Regions from separate parts of the Microbacterium sp. GXF7504 genome, predicted to be linked through region 3. Evidence: predicted binding sites of a transcription regulator. Region 3 holds the regulator's gene; each other region holds the start of a gene.

Region 1 (3,232 bases), on a different contig from region 3:
AGAAGAGCTCGGCCGCGACCGCGCCGTCGTTGCGCAGCACCTTGCGCCCGACGAGGTCGTTGGACTGGATGGCGGTCGTACCCTCGTAGATCGCGGCGATGCGGATGTCGCGGTAGTGCTGCGCGACCCCGCTCTCCTCGATGTAGCCCATGCCGCCGTGCACCTGGATCGCGTCGCTCGTGACGCCGATCGCCTCCTCCGTGGCCCAGCCTTTGAGGATGGGGACGAAGAACTCGCCGAGCGCGGCGTCGACGCCCTCCTTGCCGTCGAGCAGGTCTGCGGCGTAGACCCCCATCGCGCGCATGGCGAACACGAGGCTCGACATCGAGAGCAGGAGGCGCCGCACGTCCGGGTGCTCCGCGATCGGCGCGCCCGCGGGGCGGTCGATGACGCGGCCCTGCAGGCGCCCCGCGGCGTATGCGGCGGCGGCCTGGTACGCACGGTCGGCGATGCCGGTCGCCTGGAAGCCCATGCCCACTCGGGCCGAGTTCATCATGACGAACATGCCGGCGAGGCCGCCGTGCAGGTCGCCGACGAGGTGGCCGACGGCGTCCTCGTAGGAGAGGACACAGGTGGGGCTGCCGTGGATGCCGAGCTTGTGCTCGACCGCGACGGTCGTGACGGCGTTCCGTTCGCCGGGGTTGCCGTCGGCGTCCGGGAGGAACTTCGGCACCACGAACAGCGACAGCCCCTTCGCGCCCTCCGGCGCGTCCGGGGTGCGCGCCAGCACGAGGTGCACGATGTTCTCGGCGACGTCGTGGTCGCCCCACGTGATGAAGATCTTCTGCCCGCGCACGGCCCACGTGCCGTCGGGTCGGGGTGTCGCGACGGTGCGGATGGCGCCGAGGTCGGTGCCCGCATCCGGCTCGGTGAGGTTCATGGTGCCGGTCCACTCGCCCGAGACGAGCCGGGTGAGGTAGGTCTCCCGGAGCTCGTCCGACGCCTTCGCGTCGAGCGCGTGGATCTGGCCGGCGGTGAGCAGCCAGCACAGCGCGAACGCGGCGTTCGACGCGTTCCACATCTCGCCGAGCCCTGCGCGGACGACGCCGGGCAGGCCGTCACCGCCCGCCGACTCGGGTGCCTCGGCGGTGATCCAGCCGGCCTCGGTGAACATGCGGTAGGCCTCGGCGTAGCCCTCCGGGAGGCGCACGGTGCCGTCCTCGAGCTTCGCGCCGACACGGTCGCCGACGGTCGAGAGCGGCGCGAGCACCTGCGCGGCGAAGTCGCCCGCGGCGGCGAGGATCTCCTCCGCGTCGGCCGCGGTCAGCGCGCCCTCCGTGGCACGGGCGGCGACGTCCGTGCCGAAGACCTCCTCGAGGATGAACGCGTAGTCCGCGACGGGCGGGCGGTACGAGGACGGTTCGGCCATGCCGGTGCTCCTGTTCCTTCAGGTGAAACGTAGTCGCAGTCTAGTTGGGACTGAGTGCCAGGGGGGTGATCGTCGTCCGCCATGCGCTTGCACTCCCCGGGGGCGAGTGCCAGAATGACTTAGCACTCAACATCGTGGAGTGCTAAAGACCGTCCAACGTCCGGGAGGGACGACACACACATGGCAAAGATCATCGCTTTCGACGAAGAGGCCCGTCGCGGCCTCGAGCGCGGCCTCAACACGCTGGCCGACGCCGTCAAGGTGACCCTGGGCCCCCGCGGTCGCAACGTCGTGCTCGAGAAGAAGTGGGGCGCCCCCACGATCACGAACGACGGTGTGTCGATCGCCAAGGAGATCGAGCTCGAGGACCCGTACGAGAAGATCGGTGCGGAGCTCGTCAAGGAGGTCGCGAAGAAGACGGACGACGTCGCCGGTGACGGCACCACGACGGCCACCGTCCTCGCCCAGGCGCTCGTCAAGGAAGGCCTGCGCAACGTCGCGGCCGGCGCCGACCCCATCGCGCTGAAGAAGGGCATCGAGAAGGCCGTCAAGGCCGTCACCGACTCCCTGCTCGCCGACGCCAAGGAGGTCGAGTCCAAGGAGCAGATCGCCGCCACCGCCTCGATCTCGGCCGCTGACCCCGCCATCGGTGAGCTCATCGCCGAGGCCATCGACAAGGTCGGCAAGGAGGGCGTGGTCACCGTCGAGGAGTCCAACACCTTCGGCACCGAGCTCGAGCTCACCGAGGGCATGCGCTTCGACAAGGGCTACATCAACCCCTACTTCGTCACCGACCCGGAGCGCCAGGAGGCGGTGTTCGAGGACCCGTACATCCTCATCGCCAACCAGAAGATCTCCAACATCAAGGACCTGCTCCCGATCGTCGACAAGGTGATCCAGGAGGGCAAGGAGCTCCTGATCATCGCCGAGGACGTCGAGGGTGAGGCGCTGGCGACGCTGGTGCTCAACAAGATCCGCGGCATCTTCAAGTCGGTCGCCGTCAAGGCCCCCGGCTTCGGCGACCGTCGTAAGGCCCAGCTGCAGGACATCGCGATCCTCACCGGCGGCCAGGTCATCACCGAGGAGGTCGGCCTCAAGCTCGAGACCGCGACCCTCGACCTGCTCGGCCGTGCCCGCAAGGTCATCATCACCAAGGACGAGACGACCATCGTCGAGGGTGCCGGTGACGCTGCGCAGATCGAGGGCCGCGTGACCCAGATCCGCCGCGAGATCGAGAACACCGACAGCGACTACGACCGCGAGAAGCTCCAGGAGCGCCTCGCCAAGCTCGCCGGCGGCGTGGCCGTCATCAAGGCGGGCGCGGCCACCGAGGTCGAGCTCAAGGAGCGCAAGCACCGCATCGAGGACGCCGTCCGCAACGCGAAGGCCGCCGTCGAGGAGGGTGTCGTCGCCGGTGGTGGCGTCGCGCTCATCCAGGCCGGCAAGTCGGCCTTCGACGGGCTCGAGCTCACGGGTGACGAGGCAACCGGTGCGAGCATCGTCAAGGTCGCCATCGAGGCCCCGCTGAAGCAGATCGCCCTCAACGCCGGTCTCGAGCCGGGCGTCGTGGCCCACAAGGTCTCGGAGCTCCCGGTCGGTCACGGCCTGAACGCCGCGACCGGTGAGTACGGCGACCTGTTCGCCCAGGGCATCATCGACCCGGCCAAGGTGACCCGCTCGGCGCTGCAGAACGCCGCGTCGATCGCCGGTCTGTTCCTCACGACCGAGGCCGTCGTCGCCGACAAGCCCGAGAAGGCCGCCGCTCCCGCGGGCGACCCGACGGGTGGCATGGACTTCTGAGTCCGACGCACTGCAACCGGAAGCCCCGGCCCGAAAGGGTCGGGGCTTCCGCCGTTCGCACGG
Region 2 (3,232 bases), on a different contig from region 3:
GTGCCCCGCCCGTCAGCCCGACGGCGACGAGGCCGAGCACGCCCGCGGTGCTGCCGAGCAGTGCGCGAGGAAGGAAGCGTCGCCGCTTCGCGACCGGCTCCTGCGCGGGCACCGCGGCCGGCAGCAGGACCGCGGACCCGTCATCGGGGGCGATCATCGCAGGGAAGAGGTCGAGCGCCGCGTGTCGTGCGGCGCCCAGCGCGATCGCCGCCTTCGGATCCGTGTCGACCGCGATGCGACACGGGAAGCGCTCCGACAGCGCCTGGGCGACCAGCGGCATCCGGGATCCGCCGCCGATCAGGATGACGGCGGTCAGCGCCGCCGGGTCCACACCCGAGTCCGCCACCGTCTCCGAGAGCGCCTCCACGGTCCGGGCGACCGGGCGGGCGGCCATGGCCTCGAGTTCGGCGCGCGTGAGGCGGACCGCATCCGTGGTCCCCGGCAGGACCACGGGCACCACCGTCTCCGTGTCGAAGCTCAGCGCCTCCTTCGCCGCGATGCACTCCCGCCGCAGGAGCTGCAGGGCGAGCGGTGCGGATGCGGCCGCCTCGACGTCGACGCCGGCGGTGCGCAGCACGTGCTCGAACACGGCGTCGTCGAGGTCACGGCCGCCGACCGAGTCGAGGTGCCCGGGGATGCCGACCGGGGTGAGGGCGCCGTCCTCGGTCTTCCGCAGGACGGCGCTGCTGAATCCGCCCGCGCCGAGGTCGTAGACGGCGATCGTCTGCCCGGCCCGCAGCGGAGCGGCCGACTCGTAGTGCTCGGCGGCCGCCTCCGGTTCGCCGACGAGTCGGACGTCCATGACGCCCTGCCGTTCCAGCGCCTCGGTCACCAGGCCGGCCCGATGCTCGCCCCAGACGGCGGGGACGGTCAGCACGACCCGGTCTGGATCGCGGCCCTCGCGTTCGCCCACCTGCGCGATGACCCAGGCGACGATCTGCGCGTAGAGGTCTTCCGGCCGATGCGGGTCGCTCTCGACGAAGTAGGGCGTCTGGTCGCCGACCCGGCGGACCACGTCCCGGACGATGCGCGCCGGGTCCGTCGCGGACCGGCGATCGGCGGCGTCACCGAACAACAGGTCGTGCGGGCCGACGAACACCGCGCTCGCGGCGGTGTCCGACGCGCGTCCGAGCGCGAACGGCACCGGATCTGGCGACGGCGGCCGGGCGACCGCCGCGCAGATCCTGCTCGTCCCGACGTCGATGGCGAGAACAAGAGGCCCCATGGACATGGCTCCTTCGGAAGGTGTCGTCGACTGTAGCGTCCGCCCGGAGGGAAGGGCAGTCCCCCCTGGGGAATTAGGGGACCCCCTGCGGGGCCCCCGGACCGGGCGGGTGATCGCACCTTGTCGGTTAGGGGATCGATGGGGGATCGGGGGATGTCGGCGGGCGCGGCCCGGAAATGGATTGGCACTCGCGTTGCATGAGTGCCAGCCGCATGCATACACTGGCGTTAGCACTCTCGGTGTGAGGGTGCTAAACGAGTCTTCCGTTTCACGAAGCGAGAAAGAAGAGGTAGACCGTGTCGGTTTCCATCAAGCCGCTCGAGGACCGCATCGTCATCAAGCAGGTCGAGGCTGAGCAGACCACCTCCAGTGGTCTCGTCATCCCCGACACCGCCAAGGAGAAGCCCCAGGAGGGCGAGGTCGTGGCGGTGGGCCCCGGCCGCATCGACGACAACGGCAACCGCATCCCGCTCGACGTCGCCGTCGGCGACCGCGTGATCTACAGCAAGTACGGCGGCACCGAGGTCAAGTTCGGCGCCGACGAGTACCTCGTGCTCTCGGCTCGCGACGTGCTCGCGGTCGTCGTCCGCTGACGACGCGCCATCCGTACGAAGGGCCCGTGATGCTCCGGCATCCGGGCCCTTCGTCGTCCGCCGATGGCAGGATCCGCACGAAGGACGGCAGCGTCCGCATCCGTGCCGTCCGTCCGTCCGTATCCCTTCGGACATAGGGTGGGCTGGTGAACCGCCCCGCCCCCGCCGACCAGACCGCGCTCGGCGGCCTGTTCGCGTTCCTCGCCTACTTCCTGTGGGGGTTCCTGCCCCTCTACTTCATCGCGCTGGAGCCCACCGGTCCGTGGGAGGTCGTCGCGTGGCGGATCATCCTCTCCCTCGTGTTCTGCGCGATCCTGCTCGCGGTCACGCGTTCGTGGCGACGGCTCTGGGCCGTCATGCGCGACCGGCGGCTGCTGCTGTGGACGGTCGTGGCGGGGCTGCTCATCTACGCGAACTGGCAGATCTTCCTCATCGCCGCCCTCAGCGGTCACGTCATCGAGACGAGTCTCGGATACTTCATCAACCCGATTGTCACGGTGCTGCTCGGCGTCCTCGTCCTGCGCGAGCGACTGCGTCTGAGCCAGTGGCTCGCGATCGGCCTGTCCGCCCTCGCCGTGGTCGTCATCCTCATCGGGTACGGCGGCTTCCCGTGGATCGCGCTGGGGCTCGCGTTCTCCTTCGGGCTCTACGGGCTGGTCAAGAAGCGGCTCGGGCCGAAGGTCGACGCCGTCAGCGGCCTCACGCTCGAGTCGCTCTGGCTCACCCCGGTCGCGATCCTGCAGCTCGTCCTCGTGGGCGCCACCACCGGCATCACCTTCGCGAACGCCGGGCTCGGCCACGCGGTGCTGCTCGCCTGCGCCGGTGTCGTCACCGCCACACCGCTGCTGCTGTTCGCGGCGGGTGCACGCCGGGCGCCGCTCACGCTCGTCGGCATCCTGCAGTTCGCGGCCCCGATCCTCCAGTTCATCACCGGGGCGTGGATCCTCGGGGAGGAGATGAACACAGGGCGCTGGATCGGGTTCATCATCGTCTGGGTCGCACTGGTCATCCTCACGGTCGACTCCGTCGTGGCCGCCCGCAGGGTTCGGCGACGGTCCGAGCCGACCCGCTCCGACGCCTGATCACGTCGACGATCCGCATCCGGTTCCGACGGCTGAGGTCGTCGTTATCCGACCGATTCCGAACTGTTTCAGACCGTTAACACATCGCAACACTGACGACTCGGCACGCACACTACGGTTTTCCGTACTGGGGGGCTCGTGCTTCCCGGGTACACCCATAGCAAGGAGCAACATGAGCGTCATCACACGTTCGCGTGCTGCGAAGGCCCTGAGCGGGATCGCTCTGGTCGGAGCCAGCGCCCTCGTCCTCGCAGGATGTTCGGGGAGCGGCGGCGGCGAGTCCACGGATGCGGCCGGGTTCGACTTCCCGATCGACTGCGAGGCAGCGCAGC
Region 3 (3,232 bases):
GACCGGACCGTCGAGCGACTCGATGCGGGTCTCGGTGCCGAGGATCGCGTCGGTCATCGACACGTCGAGCGTGGCGAGCAGGTCGTCGCCGTCCCGGCTGAACACCTCGTGCGGCGCGACCGTGACCTCGAGGTACAGGTCGCCCGACGGGCCGCCGGCGGGGCCGACCTCGCCGGAGCCCGGGAGCTGGAGCCGCAGCCCGCTCTCCACGCCCGCGGGGATGTCGACCGAGACGGTGCGGCGCGCACGCACGCGCCCCTGCCCGTGGCAGGTCGCGCACGGGTAGGGGATGGTCGTGCCGTAGCCCTGGCACGCGGTGCAGGGCTGGCTCGTGACGACGTTGCCGATGAGGCTGCGGACGGTGCGCTGCACGTGCCCGCTGCCGTGGCAGATCTCGCAGGTGACCGGTGCGGTGCCCGGCTGGCAGCATCCGCCCTCGCAGGTCTCGCACAGCACGGCCGTGTCGACCTCGATGTCGCGGTGCACGCCGAACACGACGTCGCCGAGCTCGAGCGTGACCCGCACGAGCGCGTCCTGACCGCGCTCCCGGCGTGACCGGGGCCGCTGGCGCTGCCCGCCGCCGCCCCCGAAGAAGGTGTCGAAGATGTCGCCGAACCCGCCGAAGCCGCCGCCGGCGCCGCCGAACGCGCCGCCCGTGTCGCCCATGTCGTAGCGGCGGCGCTGCTCCGGGTCGCTCAGCACGTCGTACGCGTGCGTCACGAGCTTGAAGCGTTCCGCGGCCTCCTCGCCCGGGTTCACGTCCGGGTGCAGCTGGCGCGCCAGCCGTCGGTAGGCCTTCTTGATCTCGTCCGGGGTCGCCTCGCGCGACACACCGAGTACCTCGTAGTGGTCAGCCACTGTCGCCTTCCTGCCCGCGGTCCCCGCGGGATCCTCGATGCGCGCCCGTCACCGGGCGCGCTCGTCCTCGTCGAGCAACCGGCTGAGGTACCGGGCGACCGCCCGGACCGCACCGAGGTTGCTCGGGTAGTCCATCCGCACCGGTCCGAGCACGCCCACGCGTGCCCGGCCGACGCTGGAGTCGTAGTCGCTCGCCAGCACCGAGGCCTCCTCGAGGCCGAACGGCTGGTTCTCGCGTCCGATGGACGCGGCGAGCCCCTGCTCGTCGGCGACCATCTCGTCGACGAGGCGCAGCAGGGTCACCTGCTCCTCGAGCGCCTCCAGCAGCGGCGAGATGCTGCCGCGGAAGTCACCCTCGCTCCGGGCCAGGTTGGCGGAGCCGGCCATCACGAGCCGGTCCTGCCGGAACTCCTCGAGCTCCTCGGCCACCACGCGCAGGACGCCGCGCAGGGCCACATCGCCGCGTGGTCCCTCCGCGGGGATCGATCCGGTGGCGGCGGCGACGACCGCCGTCCCCTCACGCACCGACCGACCGGTGACGAGCACCGAGACCCGCGCGCGGAGCGTGGCCACGTCGGCCTCGTCGAGGTCCTCGGGCACGGTCGCGATGCGCTGCGACACCCGGCCGGTGTCGGTCACCAGGATGACGACCGCGCGACTGCCGCCGAGGTGCACGAGTTCGACGTGCGTGATGTTGGCCCGTTCGAACGACGGGTACTGCACGAGCGCCACCTGACCGGTGAGCTGCGTGAGCGCGCGGACGGTGCGGGCGAGCAGGTCGTCGAGGTCGGTGGGCTCGGAGAGGAAGGAGGTGATGGCGTTGCGCTGCGCGGGCGTCAGCGGGCGGATCTCGGCGAGGTGGTTGACGAACACGCGGTAGCCCTTGTCGGTCGGGATCCGACCGGAGGACGTGTGCGGGGCCGCGATGAGCTCCTCGTCCTCGAGCATCGCCATGTCGTTGCGGATCGTCGCCGCGGACACGCCGAACCGGTGGCGGTCGACGATCGACTTGCTGCCGACGGGCTCGCGCGTCTCCACGTAGTCCTGGACGATCGCGCGAAGCACCTCGAGTCCTCGTTCGGTGACCACGCCCCCTCCTCCCGCTGGCACTCCATCCCTGCGAGTGCCAAGTCTACCGCGAGCACCCTGGACGCGGCCTCAGGCGGTGAGGGTGTGCACCACCGCGTCGGCGAGGAGCCGGCCGCGGCGGGTGAGCACGATGCGACCGGCCAGTGCGTCGCGCGGCTCCACCAGTCCGTCCGCGATGAGCTGCGCCACCGCACGACGGCCCTCCGGGCTGAGCTCGGCCGTGTCGAGGCCCTCGCGGATGCGGGACCGCAGCAGCACCCGTTCGAGTCGCGCCGCCTCCGCATCCGGGACCTCCCGCGCCGCGGCGGGCGAATGCCTCGCGGCCAGCCGCTGCGCATACGCGGCGGGGTGCTTCACGTTCCACCACCGGACGCCCCCGACGTGGCTGTGGGCCCCGGGGCCGAGGCCCCACCAGTCGGTGCCGCGCCAGTACGCGAGGTTGTGCCGGGAGCGGTGCTCGTCGCCGCGCGCCCAGTTCGAGACCTCGTACCAGGCGAGCCCCGCCTGCGCGGCGAGGTCGTCGACGAGCTCGTACATGTCGGCCTGCAGGTCGTCGGAGGGCGCCTCGACCTCGCCCCGGCGGATGCGGCGGGCGAGCGGCGTGCCCTCCTCCACGATGAGCGCGTACGCGGAGAGGTGGTCGGTGCCGAGCTCGAGCGCCGTCTCGACCGAGGCGCGCCACTGATCGAGCCGCTCCCCCGGTGCGCCGTAGATGAGGTCGACGCTCACGTCGAGTCCGGCGGCGCGTGCCGCGCGGACGGCCGTCGCGACGTTCGCCGGGTCGTGCGTGCGGTCGAGGGCGGCGAGCACCTCCGGGACGGCGGACTGCATGCCGATCGACAGGCGGGTGACGCCGGCGGCGGCGAGCTGCTCCGCGAGCGCGTCGGTCACGGTGTCCGGGTTCGCCTCGACCGTCACCTCGGCGCCGGGTGCGATGCCGAAGGCGTCACGGATGCCGCCGAGCATGGCCGCGAGGGCCTCGCCCGGCAGGAGCGTCGGGGTGCCCCCGCCGAGGAACACCGTCTGCGCGGGACGGATCGGGCCGAGCCCGCCCAGCACGGTGCGCGCGAGCTCGAGCTCCCCCGCCACCGAGAGCGGATAGTCCTCGCGCCGGGTGCCGCGGAGCTCCTCGGCCGTGTACGTGTTGAAGTCGCAGTACCCGCAGCGGACCCGGCAGAAGGGCACGTGCAGGTACACGCCGAAGTCGACGTCCGGGTCGACCGACGCGATCGGCAGCGCACCGTCGGCGGGGACCGGATCGCCGACGGGAAGGGCGGAGGGCGCC

The links. The regulator HrcA, encoded in region 3, represses chaperone genes, less so after heat shock. The targets are predictions, from matches to a motif close to TTNGCACTCGNNNNNNNCGAGTGCNAA.
Region 1: groL (chaperonin GroEL) is a predicted target of HrcA. The motif match lies at 1,489-1,515, and genes of this name have one in related genera.
Region 2: groES (co-chaperone GroES) is a predicted target of HrcA. The motif match lies at 1,407-1,433, and genes of this name have one in related genera.

What each region holds. Positions count from the first base shown of each region.
Region 1 is NZ_JBSJZI010000001.1:114,550-117,781, reverse strand. Features, by position in the region: gene ACWAUO_RS00570 (acyl-CoA dehydrogenase) at 1-1,369, opposite strand, end outside; gene groL (chaperonin GroEL) at 1,550-3,169, shown strand.
Region 2 is NZ_JBSJZI010000003.1:90,993-94,224, forward strand. Features, by position in the region: gene ACWAUO_RS07980 (Hsp70 family protein) at 1-1,225, opposite strand, end outside; gene groES (co-chaperone GroES) at 1,522-1,818, shown strand; gene rarD (EamA family transporter RarD) at 1,965-2,900, shown strand; gene ACWAUO_RS07995 (ABC transporter substrate-binding protein) at 3,073-3,232, shown strand, end outside.
Region 3 is NZ_JBSJZI010000002.1:209,227-212,458, reverse strand. Features, by position in the region: gene dnaJ (molecular chaperone DnaJ) at 1-858, opposite strand, end outside; gene hrcA (heat-inducible transcriptional repressor HrcA) at 907-1,947, opposite strand; gene hemW (radical SAM family heme chaperone HemW) at 2,017-3,232, opposite strand, start outside.